DNA from 3 places in the Micromonospora sp. NPDC049801 genome. Region 3 is predicted to be linked to each of the others. Evidence: riboswitches for the same ligand, from Rfam matches in the RefSeq annotation. Region 3 holds a riboswitch; each other region holds the start of a gene.
The links. A riboswitch is a leader RNA that binds a small molecule or an ion and turns the genes downstream of it on or off. The one in region 3 is predicted to bind S-adenosylmethionine.
Positions count from the first base shown of each region.

Region 1 (5,565 bases), on a different contig from region 3:
CTCCGGCCTGCCGATCCGCCTGCTGCACGACCGCGTGCTGGTGCGGATGGAGGGCAGCGAGGGCGAGCGTCGCTCCACCGCAGGAATCGTCATCCCGGCGACCGCAGCGGTCGGCAAGCGCCTCGCGTGGGCCACCGCCGTGGGTGTGGGGCCGAACGTCCGCGCCATCGTCTCCGGCGACCGGGTGCTCTTCGACCCCGACGACCGCTCCGAGGTCGAGCTGCACGGCCGCGGGTACGTGCTGCTACGCGAGCGCGACGTGCACGCCGTGGCCGCCGAGCGGATCGAGAACGACCCCACCGGCCTCTACCTGTAGCCGCCCCGCCCCGGGCCCGACCGCTTCGTTTGTCGGACCGTACGCCGGGAAGCCAGCCGGCGACCGTTGCCCTGGGGAGGGACGATGCCGGTATTCGTGAAGAAACTGCTGACCTGGGGCAGCGTCGCGTTCCTGATCTACTTCATGGCGTTCCGGCCGGACGGCGCGGCGCAGTTGTTCAAGGGGATCGGGGCGGCGTTGATCGCCATGGCCCAGGGACTCGGCGACTTCCTCACCACCCTGATGACCTGACCCCGCCGGCCGCGCCGCGAGACCGCCCGCCCGCGCTCAGGCGTTACCGGGCGGCCACGGCGCGGCGGGGCGCAGGCCGTGCCAACCGGGCGGCGGATAGTTGCCGACCGGGGGCGGCGGGGCGAGCACCACCGGAATGGGCACCACCGGCTCGTCGGGCGCGGACACCGATCGCTGCGTGCCGTCCGGAAAGCGCAGGTGGTACTGGCTACCGTCCCAGACACCGACCGGGGCCTGCGGGTCGCGGCCCACGAAGTACGACCGGTACGCGGTGATCGCCTCCAGGAGCTGCCGCTCCTCGACGGCGGTCCGTTCCCGGTCGGACGGCTTACGGTCCAGACCGCGCAGCGTCCCGTCCCGCAGCAGGGCCAGCCGGGTCGCGGCGAGCTGGTACCCGCGCATGGCACGCGCACCGGCGTCGCCGCCGACGCGGCGTGCCCAGCTCCGGGCGGCGTGCCGACGACCCAGGCTGCTCAGGGCGGCCACCTCCGGTGGGCTCAACCAGCCGGCGCGTACGTAGTCCGGCAGCGTCCGTTCGGTGAGCCGCCCTTCCCAGGCGCGCAGCCACACGGCCAGCCCGACCACGCCGAAGAACACCGGCACCATCAGGCCCAGGAAGCCGTACAGCATGATCACGGCCTCGCCGGTGGCCTGGGTGAGCGTCGGCAGCAGGTTCCACGTGCCGTGCAGCATCATCGCGAGCAGCAGGCCGGCGATCGGGGCCAGCACCCGGACCCGCCGGTCGGCGCTCCGGGAGGCCACGCCGAGCCCCACGCCGGTCATCGAGGTGAAGAGGGGATGGGCGAACCCGAACAGGAGGATCCGCACGATGAAGATGGCGATCACCTGTTGGGTGCCGGTCGCCGGGCCGTACCGGTCGGCACCGGCCGCGTAGCCGTACCCGCCCAGGTAGAGGATGTTCTCCACCATGGCGAAGCCGACCGCGGAGAGCCCGCAGTAGACCAGGCCGTCGGTGATCCCGGACCACTCCCGGCGGCGGAACACCAGCAGCAGGATCGGGCCGAGCGCCTTGGTCAACTCCTCGATGAACGGCGCCACCAGTACGCCGGTCAGCGCGTCCGGCAGCCCCCAGTCGGCGAATCGTCCGGCGGCGAACTCGTTCACGTTCAGCGAGGCGGCGGTGGAGACGAACGCCCCCCAGGCGAAGCAGAAGACCAGGTATTTCAGGGGTTCCGGTTCGTACCGGTCGAGCCAGAGGAAGCAGGCGACCAGCACCGGAACCGGCAGGATCGCGGCGCCCACCCCGATGAGCAGCGCGTCGAGGCCGAGCGACTGACCGAGGCGGACGACCATGAAGACCGCGCACGCGGCGATGAGCAGCACCACCCCGGCCAGCACCAGGAACCGCAGCCAGCCGAAGCGGCGCGGCGGCATCCCGGGTGACGTGCCGGCGGGCGGAACCGCGGGCGGGTGCGGCGGCGACGGCAGGGGTGCACCGGGCGGGGTGTCGGCCATGCGGTCAGCGTAGCCATCCCCCGCCGGCTGGTCCGGTCGCATCCACAGCCGCTATGCTGCCGGCAGGTCACGAGCGCCAGCGTCAAGCCCCGGCTTGCTGGCCGGCAACCCTCGTCGAGTTCGCGGTGGGGTGCCCCGGGTGATGACCGGGCCCAGCCCGATCGGCGTGCTGGGCAAGCGCGGACCCCGTCCCGATGCCATACCCGGGGTCCCTGACCCCGGAGGTTCCGGCGTGTCCGTCACCCTCGTACCCTCGCTGCCCAGCCTGCCCGCTCTCGCGTCCCCGCCGTCGGCGGCGCTCGACGTGCTGGGCGTGCCCGGCGAGATCAACCTCGACTACGCGGCCACCGCGCCGTGCGCGCGGGCCGCGGCCGACGCGGTCACCGAACTGCTGCCCTGGTACGCCAGCGTGCACCGGGGCGCGGGAGCGCTGTCGCGGCGCTGCACGCTGGCCTACGAGCGGGCCCGGCAGACCGTCGGCGACTTCCTCGGCGCGGGCGCCGATGACCACGTGGTCTTCACCCGCAACACCACGGACGCGCTCAACCTGCTGGCCCGGTCGTTGCCGGCCGGCACGACGGTGGTCACCTTCGCCGGTGAGCACCACGCGAACCTGCTGCCCTGGCCGCGCGGCTCGGTACGCCTGCCGGTACCCGCCAACCCGGCCGGGGCGGTACGCGATCTCGCCGCCGCGCTGACCGAACTGCGCCGCGACAGCAACCCCGCGCTGCCGGTGCTGGTCGCGGTGACCGGGGCGAGCAACGTGACCGGTGAGCTGTGGCCGGTCGCCGAACTGGCCCGGGTGGCCCACCGGCACGGCGCCCGGATCGTCCTCGACGCGGCGCAGCTCGCCCCGCACGTCCCGGTCGACAGGCGCACGCTCGACGTGGACTACCTGGCCGTCTCCGGCCACAAGCTGTACGCCCCGTTCGGCGCGGGTGTGCTCGTCGGCCGGGCGGACTGGCTGGACGCGGCCCCGCCGTACCTCGCCGGTGGCGGGGCCACCAGCCACGTCGGGCCGGCCACCCACGACGTGACCTGGGCGACCGGTCCGGCCCGGCACGAGGGCGGCACCCCCAACCTGCTCGGCGCGGTGGCGCTGGCGGCGGTGTGCGCGGCGTTGACCGACGCCGACCGGGTCGCGCTCGCCGCCCGCGAGCAGGCGTTGCTGGCCCGGCTCCGCGCCGGCCTCGCGGCCCTGCCGCACGTCGTGGAGTTGCGGACCTTCGGCCCGGACGCGCCCCGGGTCGGCATCGTGTCGTTCGTGGTCGCCGGCCAGGACTCGGCCACGGTGGCCGCCCGGCTCGCCGCCGAGCACCACATCGGCGTACGGGACGGGTTGTTCTGCGCCCACCCGCTGGCCCGGCGGCTGCTCGACGAGGCTGCCTCGCGTACCGGCCGGAGGGATCTGCCGCCGACCGCGCTGCGTGCCAGCATCGGTCTGGGCAGCACCGCCGCCCAGGTGGACCGGCTCCTTGCGGCGCTCGCCGAGCTGGCCTGAGGCGCGTTCTCAGCCGACTGGCGGGGCGGTGGGTGGCTTCGGCGCGTCGCCCGGCTCGGCGGGCTCACCCACCGGCCGCTCCTGGTCCCCGAAGGAGGTGCGGATGCAGCGGTTCGCCTCCTCCTGCTCAATGCCGGAGGCCACCAGCAGGTCACTGGCCGTGGTGCGGATCTGGGCGATCACGACGCTGCCGGAGAAGCCCACCCCCTCCCCGTACGCGCGGCCGGCCTCGCTGACGGCCCGCAGCGACCGCTCCCGCGCCTTCTGCGGCTCCTCCCCCGCCGCGAACTCGTGTTTGAGCAGCCGGACCGACTCGGCGAGGTGGCCGATCGCGTCCGGCATGGGGTCGGGCACCGGCTCGTCGTCCTCGATCAGGGTGACGGACCGGCGGATCAGGGTGCCGGAGTTGCGCATCGCCCGGTCGATCGGGTCGGCCGCCTCCGCGTAGTGGACGAGTTCGTCCCGGCGGTGCCAGCGGGCCGGCGACAGGGTGGCGGTCTCCTTGGCGCCCTCGATCGCCTCGCTCAGGGTGGCCAGCTCGTCCTTGTTGTTGCGCAGCCGTTCCAGCGCCCGCTGGATGGTGGCGCGGTCCCCGGAGCGCAGGCCGTCGGCGGTGGCGTCGAGCTGCGCCGCGAGCAGGTCCAGCGCCGGCCGGGCGGCCCGGTTGATCACCCGGAGCGGGTTCAACGGCAGCAGCACCGCCGTCACCAGCAACGCGACGCCGCCGCCGAGGAACGCGTCGACGAAGCGGGGGATCTCCAGATTCTGGGTGGACGGGCTCAGCGTCACGATCAGCACCGCCGTGGCCGCCGCCTGGATGACGATGGCCACGCTCGCCCCGGCGAAGATGGTGAGCAGGATCGCCACGGTGACCACCAGACCGAGCTGCCACGCGCCGGTGCCGAGGAAGTAGATCAGCAGATCGCCGACGGCCACCCCGACGCCCACCCCGACGATCAGCTCCACGGTCCGGCGGAACCGCTGACCCACCGACGCGGCCAGGGTGCCGACCGCGGAGATCGGCGCGAAGACCGGCTGCGGGTTGCCGAGCACCTTGTGCGAGACGAGGTACGCCAGGCCGGCCGCCAACCCGGCCTGGACGGCGAGCCCACCGGCCATCCGCACCCGGTGCAGCCGGTCGTGCAGGGTGGCCCGGCTGCGATGCTTGAGTTGCTCGGTGGCCTCGGCGATACGCGCTCCGTCGACGTCCACCAGTCCGTCGCGCAGCGGCACACGCCGCACCGTCGGAGGTCTCTTGTCCCGGGCCACCGCCATGGGCGCGACTACCCGTGGCAGACCCGCTGAATCCTCCCGCCGGCGCGCGGTGCGGACGAATGCGGCAGACTCGGACGGTGGCCGATCTGCTGGAACGGTGGCGGGCGGCGGTCCGCGCCGCCGGCGCGGAAACCGACGAGCACGCGACTCTGGCCGGTGAGCGGCTGCTCGCCCGCTGGCGGGAGCCGCACCGGCAGTACCACACCGTCACGCACCTGGCCGCCGTACTCGATGTGGTGGACCGCCATGCCGGGCTGGCCGAACGGCCGAACCTGGTCCGGTTGGCAGCGTGGTGCCACGACGCGGTCTACGACCCCCGGGCCGCCGGTGACGCCAACGAACGGGACAGCGCGGAACTGGCCGGGAGCCTGCTCACCGGGCTCGGGGTACCCGAACCCGCGGTGGCCGAGGTCCGTCGGCTGGTCCTGCTCACCGCCGGGCACCGGGTGACGGCGGACGACGACGACGGCGCGCTGCTCTGCGACGCCGACCTCGCCGTGCTGGCCGGCCCGCCGGCCGCCTACGACCGCTACGCGGCGGCCATCCGACGGGAGTACGCGCACGTGCCCGACCCGGCCTTCCGCACCGGTCGGGCCCGCGTTCTCACCGGGCTGCTGGAACTGCCCGCGCTGTTCCGGCTGCCGCCGCTGGCGCAACGGTGGGAGGCCTCGGCCCGCGACAATCTTCGTCGTGAGCTGGTAACTCTCACCGGGCCGGCGAACCGCTGAGGTGCTTCGGGCGGCGC
Region 1 is NZ_JBFAMS010000011.1:130,599-136,163, reverse strand. It holds gene AB0I89_RS20640 (co-chaperone GroES) at 1-316, shown strand, start outside; gene AB0I89_RS20635 (hypothetical protein) at 401-568, shown strand; gene AB0I89_RS20630 (PrsW family intramembrane metalloprotease) at 605-2,086, opposite strand; SAM riboswitch class IV at 2,110-2,230, shown strand; gene AB0I89_RS20625 (aminotransferase class V-fold PLP-dependent enzyme) at 2,301-3,545, shown strand; gene AB0I89_RS20620 (FUSC family protein) at 3,555-4,757, opposite strand; gene AB0I89_RS20615 (metal-dependent phosphohydrolase) at 4,898-5,548, shown strand; gene AB0I89_RS20610 (DUF4031 domain-containing protein) at 5,526-5,565, opposite strand, start outside.
Region 1: it holds a riboswitch for S-adenosylmethionine, as region 3 does, so the genes downstream of both, AB0I89_RS20625 (aminotransferase class V-fold PLP-dependent enzyme) here and AB0I89_RS04820 (ABC transporter substrate-binding protein) in region 3, are expected to answer to the same signal.

Region 2 (5,565 bases), on a different contig from region 3:
GCAGAGTTGCGAGCCCAGTACGAGGGCGGCCCTGAGATCCGAGCCGACGACGCTGAGTCGTTGATCCTGGCAACCATCGACCCCTCGCTTGACTACACGGTCAGCCCCGAAATGATCGGGCGGATCCAGGCGGCGACGGTCCAGAAGATCTTCACGGAAGAAGGTCTCGTCGACTCTGCGCTGGACACCCTGCTCTCAGAGGCAGCCGACCTCGCATCGCGGGACTAGCGCCTGAGCCCGCGCCCGGTGTGTGATCGGCGCGCACAACCGGCTCGAGATGCTGTAGCCCTCGTCTACCCGAGGACGCTCATGTAGTTTCGGGCGGCCTGCGAGCTGCCCTGGAGCAGCGTCATCGCCTCCACGAGGCGTTGCTTGCCCTGCTCGGCGCGGGCAATCGCTTCGGCCAGCGTTGGGTGTCCGGTGCCGGCGGCCACAGCCCGAAGTCTTGCCATGGTCTGCTCGGTTGCCTCGACGGCGGCGCGAATCTGCTGCTGGGTGGCATTTCCTTGATCCGCAGCCTGTGCGAGCGCCGCCTTGACTTCCTCGATGCTCGCCATGCGCGCCTCCCGACCTTCGATGCGAAGCGATGTCGCGCCGCGTGTCGAAGCGGACACTATCCGACATCTGCGCGCTGCCGCAGTCCCGGCTGCCAGGTCGAGGCGCTGCCCCCGCGCCCCTCGGCGGCAGCGCTTGCCCCATTTTCAGGGCAGCTCGACAGGGTGTACGGACACCACGCCAGCCGGTACGTTGAGGGCTCGGGAGCGCTCCCAGCGTCGGTGACGGCCATCATGGTGGGCGGTCAAAACAAGGCAAATCGCAGCTTCGGCCTCGCGCGCTTCAGGTTCTTCCGCCGGGGATTTTCCCACTAGCAAGGAATTTATTAACATCGATGGCTTGAGGCCCCACCATGGAAGAGATCTGTTCCCTTCGATGGAGGTCTCCATGAACGTCTCTCGGCTCGGCGGGCCGACCCTGTCCCTCTTCCGCATCGTGATCGGCCTGCTGTTCACCCTGCACGGCCTCGCGTCGGTCTTCGGGTTGTTCGGCGGCAACTCGACGACCGGCAAGGCCATACCGCTCGGCACCTGGCCGGGCTGGTGGGCCGCCCTGATCCAGCTCATCTGCGGCGCGCTGGTGCTGGTCGGACTCTTCGCCCGACCCGCCGCGCTGCTCGCGTCCGGCTCGATGGCGTACGCCTACTTCGTCGTGCACCAGCCGGACGACCTGCTGCCGCTGCGCAACGGCGGTGAGCTGGCAGCCCTCTTCTGCTGGTCGTTCCTGCTGGTCGCGACGCTCGGCGCGGGCCCGTGGGCGCTCGACTCGGTGCTCTTCAAGCGGCGTGCCGAGGTGCCGTCGATGGCCGAGCCCAGCCCGGTCAACGCCTGACCGACCCGTAACGCGCGTCGCCGGAGCCTCGGCGTGTCGGCTCCGGCGACGCGTGCGCGGACGGGTCAGCCAAAGGGCGTGGACAGGTCAGTCAAGGGCGTGGACGGGTCAGGCCGCAGGGCGGGGAGTGAGGACCGCGTCCAGGAGGCCGGGGTAGAGCTTGTCCACCTCGTCGCGGCGCAGTCGGACCAGGCGGCTCGTGCCGGCGGCCCGGGTACGCGTCAGGCCGGCCTCGCGCAGCACCTTCAGGTGGTGGCTCCGGGTCGCCTTCGAGACGCCGAAGTCGAAGCTGCCGCAGGCCGCCTCGCCGCCCTCGGCGAGCGCCCGGACGATCTGCAACCGCACGTCATCGGCGAGCGCGGCCAGTACGGCGGTGACCGGTACGGCGGTCAGGTCGGGTTCGTGCAGCTCCATGTGACCAGCCTAACCCTTGTTCGACAACGATCGAACAACACCCTAAGGTCGGTGTCGTTGGTTCGAAGATACTCGAACATTGGAGCTGACGATGCGATCCCGCGCCGCCGCCTACCCGCTGCTCGCCGCGCTCGCCTGGGGTGCGATGTTCCCGATCCTGGCCACCGCGCTGGCGAGGGTCGACCCGCTCAACCTGACCACCGCCCGCTATCTGTTCGCCGCCGTCATCCTGGTCGGCATCCTGCTGCTTCGCGAGGGGTCTGCCGCGCTGCGCCTCGGCGGCCGGGGAGTCGAGGTGGTGGTGCTGGGTGTCGTCGGCTTCGCCGGCTTCAACCTGCTCACCAACCTGGCCCTCGAACACGCCGCCCCGCAGCAGATCTCCCTGTTCGTGGCGACCACCCCGATCATCACCCAACTGGTCCGGTGGGCCCGGGACGGCGTACGGCCGAAGCCTGCCCTGCTGACCCTCTCCCTGGTGGCGCTCCTCGGCGTCGGCCTGGTGATCACCCGCGGAAGCCTGGCCGGGCTCGGCCAGTTCGGTCTCGGCGGCCTCATGATGATCGGCGCGGTGCTCGGCTGGGCCATCTACACCCACGGCGCGACCCGGTTCGGCGCGTGGTCACCGCTGCGCTTCACCACGCTGACCGCGCTCGCCGGCACGGCCGCCATGGTGGTCGCGAGCATCGGCGCCGACGCCGTCGGGTGGCAGCACGCGCCGGCCGCCGCCGACCTGGTGGCGGTCACCCCCCAACTGGCGTACGCGGTGCTCGTCGCCGCCGTCGTCGCGGTGCTGGCCTGGAACACCGGCGTGCAGCGGCTGGGCGCGGCCAACGCCGCCCTGTTCATGAACCTCGTCCCGGTGACCACGTTCGTCGTGCAGATCGCCCGTGGCTACCGGCCGGAGGGGGTTGAACTGGTCGGCGCGGCGATCACCATCGCCGCCCTGGTCGCCGCGAACCTCGCGGCGCGCACCCGCACCCGGCCCTCGTCGTCGCCCCGGTCGACGGCGGTCACCGATCCCGTCGCGGTAGTCGACCCGGTGGCGGTGGCGGCCCGCTGACCCACTGGCTGGGATGCCCGGTGGAGGCGCCGGGCAACGTTGCCTAGACTTGACGGCACAACTACATACCTCATCCAGAGGGGCTGAGGGATACGGCCCGACGACGCCCCGGCAACCACCCCGCGCGCTCACCGCTGAGCGACCCGCGGGGCAGGTGCCAATTCCGTCCCCGCCGCACCGTGCGATGCGGGGAAAGATGAGAGGACTCTCGACATGACGTCGACGCTCGCCGCCTCCGGCATCGACACCTCCGCCAGCCCCGCCCGCGCCCTCGTCTGCCGCGCCTGTTCGGCCCGCTACCCGCTCGCCGCCCAGCACGCCTGTTACGAGTGTTTCGGTCCGCTGGAAGTCGACTACGACACCGCGGCCCTCGCCACGGTCACCCGCGAGCAGATCGAGGCCGGCCCGGACAACATCTGGCGGTACGCCGCGCTGCTGCCCGCCGGGCAGGACCCGGCCACCCGGGTCACCCTCGACCCGGGGCTGACCCCGCTGGTGGCGGCCCCGCACCTCGCCGCCGAGCTGGGCATCACCGCGCCGCTCTGGGTCAAGGACGACAGCGCCAACCCGACCCACTCGTTCAAGGACCGGGTCGTCTCGGTGGCGTTGACCGCCGCGAAGGCGCTCGGGTTCACCCGGTTCGCCTGCGCCTCCACCGGCAACCTGGCCAACTCGGTGGCCGCGCACGCCGCCCGCGCCGGCGTGCCCTCGATCGTCTTCATCCCCAGCGACCTGGAGCAGGGCAAGGTCATCACCACCGCTGTGTACGGCGGCGAACTGGTCGCCATCGACGGCTCGTACGACGACGTCAACCGGCTCTGCGGCGAGCTGGTGGAGACCGACGAGTTCGAGGACACGGCGTTCGTCAACGTGAACGTCCGGCCGTACTACGCGGAAGGCTCCAAGACCCTCGGGTACGAGGTGGCCGAGCAGCTCGGCTGGCGGATCCCCGCCCAGGTGGTCATCCCGATGGCCAGCGGCGAACTGCTCACCAAGATTGACAAGGCGTTCTCCGAGCTGGTCGAGATCGGCCTGGTCGAGGCCCCGGCGGGCGGCTGGAAGGTGTTCGGGGCGCAGTCGGCCGGCTGCAACCCGATCGCGACGGCCCTGCACGCCGACACCGACACGATCATCCCGGTCAAGCCCACCGGCATCGCCAAGTCGCTCAACATCGGCGACCCGGCCGCCGGCCTCTACGCCCTGGAGGCGGTGCGCCGCACCGGCGGGTGGATGGAGTACGCCGACGACGACGAGATCCGCGCCGGCATCCGCGACCTGGCCCGTACCACCGGGGTGTTCGCCGAGACGGCGGGCGGCGTCACCGCGGCGGTGCTGCGCAAGCTGGTCGAGTCCGGCCGGCTCGACCCCACGGCGGAGACGGTCATCTTCAACACCGGCGAAGGACTGAAGACGATCGACGCGGTGGCCGCCCAGGTCGGCCCGACCCACCAGATCAAGCCGTCCCTGCGTGCCGCCCGCGACGCCGGCCTGCTCGGCTGAATCCACCGGGTGACTGGATTTTCGCTGTGAGTGTGGAAAACCCGCCGCGCAGGACTTGACGGCAGGAACCGGACGGCGCAAGATGCTCCGTGCGGGAGGGCATTTCGCCGAAGACTTTTGAAGTTCTTGCGACCCAACGCCGGAGGCGTTGTGCGAGTGTCCCTCCCGACCACGTCCGACAGGGCCAGCGAAAATTCGCTGGCCCTGTCGCTTTTGCACCTGCCAGGCTCGCCCACATGAGCATCACGATCGCGCCGTTCGACGGCACCGACCGGACCGCGGTCGACGAGGCGTACCGGATCGGAGCGGCGGCCACCGAGGCCGACCTGCCCGACTTCCCGCCGTCCTGCCGGCAACGCTTCGACGCCCAATTTCACACCCCGATGCCCGGCACCCGCTCCCTCTGGGCGCTGGCCCGGCTGGACGGGGTGCCCGCCGGTTACCTTCAGCTCGACCTGCCGCAGCTCGACAACACCGACAACGCCACCGCCGAGCTGACGGTCCGTCCGGACCTGCGTCGCCGGGGCGTCGGCCGGGCCCTGCACGAGTACGGGGTACGCCTGCTCCGCGAGCACGACCGCAAACGGGTCGTCGTGATGGCTGTCGCCGCGCTACCCGGCGGTCCGGCCCGACCGGCGGCGGGCGCGGCGTTCGCCACCGCGATGGGCGCGCACTCCGCGCTGGCCGAGGTGCGCCGCCGGCTGGCCATCGCCGACATCGACCGGGTCGCGCTGCGAGCGGCGCTGGCCGAGGCCCAGCCCCGCGCCGAGGGCTACCGGTCCGTCTCCTGGCAGGGCACCACCCCGCCGGAGTACCTGGCGGACATCGCCTACCTGGACGGCCGGCTCATGACGGACGCGCCCATGGGCGACGTGCAGTGGGAACCCGAGCAGGTCGACGCCGAGCGCATCCGGGGCAACGAACGCGCCCTGGACGCCCGGGGTCGGCGGCGCTACCACCTCGCGATGCGACACGAGGCGTCCGGCCGGCTGGTCGCCTGGACCCTGCTCGACGTGGGCGCCTTCGTCGACTGGCACGCGTACCAGCAGATCACCCTCGTCGACCCGGCCCACCGTGGTCACCGGCTGGGCCTCATCGCCAAGGCGGAGAACCTGCACCACCTGCTCACCCACGAGCCCGCCGTACGCGTCATCGACACCTGGAACGCGGCGAGCAACAGCTACATGGTGGCGATCAACGAGCAG
Region 2 is NZ_JBFAMS010000011.1:110,613-116,177, forward strand. It holds gene AB0I89_RS20520 (hypothetical protein) at 1-228, shown strand, start outside; gene AB0I89_RS20525 (hypothetical protein) at 294-557, opposite strand; gene AB0I89_RS20530 (DoxX family protein) at 943-1,386, shown strand; gene AB0I89_RS20535 (metalloregulator ArsR/SmtB family transcription factor) at 1,495-1,800, opposite strand; gene AB0I89_RS20540 (DMT family transporter) at 1,892-2,860, shown strand; SAM riboswitch class I at 2,928-3,063, shown strand; gene thrC (threonine synthase) at 3,074-4,360, shown strand; gene AB0I89_RS20550 (GNAT family N-acetyltransferase) at 4,597-5,565, shown strand, end outside.
Region 2: it holds a riboswitch for S-adenosylmethionine, as region 3 does, so the genes downstream of both, thrC (threonine synthase) here and AB0I89_RS04820 (ABC transporter substrate-binding protein) in region 3, are expected to answer to the same signal.

Region 3 (5,565 bases):
ACGAGGCGACCGTACGCGCCCTGCCCTCCGGCGGCCCGGTGCCCTACCAGGAGCTGGCCTGCCTGCTGCCCGAGCCGGCGTCGACGACGCAGCGCCTGCCGACGTACGCAGGTGCGGTGGACCTGACCGCCGCCGCGCCGGTGCGGACGCTGCGGCTGCCGACGCCGCGCCGGCCGCTGAGCACCACCGGCCGGGGTGTGCTGCTGCTCTACGAGGCCCGGCACGCCATGGGCCGGCACGTGGCGAGCGCGCCGGTGCGCGACAGCGCGTACTGGGATTCCGAGGCGGCGTTGAACGTCTTCGAGTTCACCCTGCTGGAACGGGTCGCCGGGCGGCACTACCAGGAGGCGGTGGCCGCCTACCTCCAGGCGTTGCGGCGCGAGGGTGACCTGCTCGCGCGCCCGCACAAGGTGCTCGACCGACGTCGCCGCAAGGCGTTGTCGCTCGCGTTCGGCGGGCTGGACGACGAGGAGCTGCACCTGTGGGCGTCGGTGGCCTACCGCAACGCCATCCTGGAACTGCTCGGCGACCTGCAGGCGTTCGCCGCGCACCTGCGCCACCAGGCTGGCTGAGCGGTCTCCTCAGAGCACCTGGGCGAGGAAGCTTCGCAGCCGGGGATGCTCGGCCCCCTCGAAGATCCGCTCCGGCGGGCCGGCCTCCAGCACCACGCCCCGGTCCATGAAGGCCACGGTGTCGGCGACCTGCCGGGCGAAGCCCATCTCGTGGGTGACCACCACCATGGTCATTCCGGCGGCGGACAGGTCGGCCATCACCCCGAGGACCCCCTTGACCAGCTCCGGGTCGAGCGCCGAGGTGGCCTCGTCGAAGAGCATCACCTCGGGTCGCAGCGCCAGCGCCCGGGCGATCGCCACCCGCTGCTGCTGACCGCCGGAGAGCTGCGCGGGCCGGGCGTCGGCCTTGCCGGCGAGCCCCACCAGCTCCAACTGCGCGCGGGCGACCTGGACCGCCTCGTCCTGGCCGAGCTTGCGCAGTCGGCGCAGCGCCAGCGTGACGTTGCGCAGCACGCTCAGGTGCGGAAAGAGGTTGAACTGCTGGAACACCATGCCGACCCGCTGGCGTAGCGCGTCCGGGTCGTCCCGCAGCACGCTGCGTCCGTCCAGCAGCACGTCGCCGCGGTCGGGTTCGATGAGGCGGTTGAGCGTACGCAGCAGGGTGGACTTGCCCGAACCGGACGGTCCGATCACGCAGGCCGTCGCGCCGCGGGGCACGGTCAGGTCGACGCCGCGCAGCACGCGGTTCGGCCCGAAGGCCAGGTGGACGTCGCGCGCCTGCACGCTCACCGAGGTCGTGGTCATCGCCGGTCTCCCTGCGTCGTGGCGGGCAGCGCCGTGTCGTCGTCCTCGTCGTCCGGCGCGGTGGCCGGGCGGCCGTGGCGCAGCCGCCGGTCGATCCAGTTGACGAGGTGGGTCAGCGGGACGGTCAACGCCAGGTAGAACAGGCCCGCCAGCAGCAGCGCGGATTCGTTCCCGGTGGTGGCCGCGTAGTCCTGCCCGATCCGGAACAGCTCGCGCTGGCTGGCCACCAGGCCGAGGAAGTACACCAGACTGGAGTCCTTGATCAGCGCGATGAGCTGGTTGACCCAGGCGGGCAGCACCCGCCGGATGCCCTGCGGGATGATCACCAGCCGCATCGCGTCGGCCCAGGAGAAGCCGAGCGCCCGGGCGCCCTCCAGTTGGGCGGCCTCCACCGACTGGATGCCGGAGCGGAAGATCTCCCCGATGTACGCGGCGGCGATCAGCGACAGCGCGAGGATGCCCAGCGGGTACGGTTCCGGTCCCCAGACCCGCATGCCCAGCGGCGCCAACCCGACGCCGATCAGCAGGATCGTCGCCGCGGCCGGCAGCCCTCGGAACACGTCCGTGTAGACGCGCGCCGGCCAGCGTAGCCACCGACTGCGGGAGATGCCGGCCACGGCCAGCAGCAGACCCAGCACCGTGCCGAGCAGGGCGGCGGAGACCGCCAGGATCAGCGTGTTGGGCAGCCCGACGGTCAGCATCTCGGGCAACGCCTCGCGCATCGCGTCGACGTCGAAGAACGTTTCCCAGAGGGTGCTCAACGGATCCATCGTTCGCCTCTCCTGCCGCCCTGCTCGCTCGTCACCGCCGGCCGCTCAGGAGGCGGCCGACGCGGACGCCGACGGTTGCGCCGACCCGGACGCGGACGGGGCTGTCGCCTTGCCGCTGCCCGGCTTGAAGTCCGCCGGGATCGGCCGGCCCGGGTAGTACTGCGCCTGCAACCGGCTCCAGGTGCCGTCGGCGATGACCTCGTCGAGGGCCTTGTTCAGCGCCTCGCGCAGCTTGTCGCTGCCCTTGGCGACGGCGTACGCGGTCGGCGCCGGGCTGAGCTGCTTGGCCGCCACGGTGATCTTGCCGTTGCTGTCGGCGGCGGACTTCTCGCCGATCTCGGCCGGTGCGATCCAGGCGTCGGCCGTGCCCGCCTTGAGCTGGTTGATCGCGCCGTTGTAGTCCGGCACGCGGACCGGGTCGAGCTGCTTGCCGGTGGCGTAGTCGTCCTGGACGGTGCCCTGCACCACCACGACACGCTCGCCGGTGAGCTGGTCGAATCCCTTGATCGGCGAGCCGGCCGGCACGTCCAGCCCGAAGTAGCCGAAGTCGTACCCGTTGCCGAAGTCGACGGTCTTCTTGCGCGCCTCCGTGATGGTGATCGAGGAGCTGCCGACGTCGAACTTGTGGTTGTTGACCTGGGAGAGCAGCGCGGAGAAGTCGGTGCCGACGAACTCCACCTTCAGGCCGAGCTTGCCGGCCACGGCGGTCAGCAGGTCGTTGTCGAAGCCGGTGAACTTGCCGTCCTTGAGGTACACGTTGGGCGGGGCGTCGGTCAGCGTGCCGGCCCGCAGCACACCCGGCTGCGCCAGACCGTACGGGTTCCCGCCGCCACTCCCCGAAGAGTCACCTCCACCCGAGCAAGCACCCAGCAAACCAACGGTCAACAAAGAAACCCCAACAGCAACAAAACGAGAAGAAATACGCATAACTAACTCCAAAGGGATGCGTCGATCCCGTCGATCATGAAGTTATTGCCGCGACACGCCGGTCAGGCGGGCAACAACTTCATGATCGACGCGAAGAAGGGTGGGGCGGGGTGGGGAGGGGTCAGCGCTTTAGGCGGCGGTACACGCCGCGCTGCGCATTCGCATCAGGTCCACGTGGCGGCGCCGGGTCAGGGCCGGCGTACGCCGGACGGCCGGTGGCGTGGGGCTGAGGATGTGCATGCGGTCTCCCGGGTCTTGGTGCTGACCTGGGTGCCAGGCCACGCTTGCACCGACGTCCCGCCGGTGCCTGGTCTTCACCCGGGGCACCCCACCGCGGAGGAGGGTTGCCGGCCAGCGAGCCGGGGCTTCGCGCTGGCACTCATGACCTGCGCCGAGGCTAGCAGCAGCCACCGGTCGGTCGTCCAGCCGATATGACCACCCTCACCGGCCGCGACCCGCGCTCGGCGAGCCGGTCAGCCGGCGTGCACGTGGGGCCGGCGCGTCCGGTCCGGCTCCTGGCGGCGCAGGATCTCCCGGGTGACCGAGACGATCTCGCCCTGCCCGAACGCCAGGTAACGCAGCACGTTGCGGGCCGGGCCGCCCTCGGTCCACTCGAAGTAGATGTGGGGGCGGCGCGTGCTGCGGTCGCGGATCTCCAACAGCAGCGCGGCCAGCGCGTTGGGCACCGAGGAGCTGGCCAGGCTGAGCACCGGGAAACGGTCGTGCGCCACGCTGCCGCGTACCAGCAACCCCGTCTCGAAGTCCGACGGATCGGTGACCCGGACCTCGACGAAGATCACGTCGCTGTCGTCGGGGAAGTCGTTGTCCGCCATGGTCTGGGCCAGCTTGTCGCGGTACTCCGCGAGGTCGCGGCGCTCCGGCTCGTGCGCGACCAGGCGGATGCGACGTCCGGAGCGCTCGTCGATCATCGCGCTCGCCAGCTCGTCGAGCTGGACGCGGTCGACCCGCAGCTCGAACGCCCGCGACACCCGCGACAGCGCCGACACCAGGATCATCGCGCCGATGAAGCAGGCGGCGATCTTCACGCCGTCGGGCCGCTCTGCCACGTTCGCCACGGTGGTGTAGACGAACGCCACCGTGATGACCCCGAACGCGACCGCGCGACCGCGCTGACGCCGCCGCCGCGCCGCGAGCGTCACGGCCGTCGCCGCCGAGGTGATCAACACCAGAACCCCGGTGGCGTACGCGCCGCCCTGCGCGTCGACGCTGGCGGAGAAAATGATCGTGATGAGGAACGCCACGCCGGTGAACACCAGGACCAGCGGCCGGACCGCGCGAGCCCACGTCGGCGCCATGCCGTAGCGGGGCAGATACCGGGGTACGAGGTTCAGCAGCCCGGCCATCGCGGACGCCCCCGCGAACCAGAGGATCGCGATGGTGGAGAGGTCGTAGACGGTGCCGAACACCCCGCCGAGATGCTGGTGGGCCAGGTAGGCCAGTGCCCGGCCGTTGGCGGCCCCGCCCGGCCGGAAGGCCTCGGGCGGGATCAGCACGGTGGTGGTCACGCTGCTGGTGATCAGGAAGACGCTCATCGTCGCGGCGGCCGTGGTGAGCAGCCGCCGCGCGCCCCGGATGCGGCCCAACGGCCGGTCCTCCGAGTCTTGGCGGTCCCCTCGGATGTGCGGCATCACCGCCACCCCGGTCTCGAAACCGGACAGACCCAGCGCCAGCTTCGGGAACACGAGCAGGGACAGCCCGACCACCAGCAGGGGATCCCCGTGTCCGGTGGTCAGGGCGTTCGTCCAGTCCCCGACCGCGCTCGGGTGGCTCACCACCCGCCACAGCGCGTCGGCGATCACCACCGCATTCAGCGTCAGGTAGACCGCGACCAGGACGACGGCGATCCCGATGGCCTCGCCGAACCCCTTGAGGAACACCGCGCCGAGCAGCGCCACCAGCAGCAGCGTGATGACCACCTCGTGACCCTTGAGGCCGCTGGGCAGGAACGGGTTCTCGTCGAGGTGGGCGGTCGCGTCGGCCGCGGACAGGGTGATGGTGATGATGAAGTCGGTGGCCGCGAAGCCCAGCAGCACCAGCACGAACAGCTTGCCCGGCCAGTAGCTGAGCAGGCGTACGAGCATCGCGATCGAACCCTCGCCGTGCGGGCTCTCCACCGCCACCCGCCGGTAGACGGGCAGCGCGCCCAGCAGCGTCACCAGCACCAGCACCAGGGTCGCCACCGGCGAGAGCGCCCCCGCCGCCAGCGCCGCGATCCCCGGCTGGTAGCCCAGCGTCGAGAAGTAGTCGACGCCGGTCAGGCACATCACCTTCCACCACGGGTGGTGGCGCTGCTCGGGTGGGCGACCGCCGGGGCCCTGCGGCACCGGCTGCTGCGACTCGTCGGCGAGCAGCCAGCGCCGTACCCGGTCGGTCCGCCGGCCGGCACGCCTGTTCACCTCCACCGGCGTCACCCCCGTCCCGCCCATGGTCACCGCGAGTATCCGCCGTGTGGTCGCCATCCGTCCGGCGGTGTGCGGAAACCGTCCGTCGCGTGCACCGGCCCGGGGCCCCGGGTTTCGGGTCGTAAGCAC
Region 3 is NZ_JBFAMS010000002.1:301,804-307,368, reverse strand. It holds gene AB0I89_RS04835 (hypothetical protein) at 1-572, shown strand, start outside; gene AB0I89_RS04830 (amino acid ABC transporter ATP-binding protein) at 582-1,316, opposite strand; gene AB0I89_RS04825 (amino acid ABC transporter permease) at 1,313-2,086, opposite strand; gene AB0I89_RS04820 (ABC transporter substrate-binding protein) at 2,132-2,881, opposite strand; SAM riboswitch class IV at 3,289-3,400, opposite strand; gene AB0I89_RS04815 (amino acid transporter) at 3,487-5,493, opposite strand.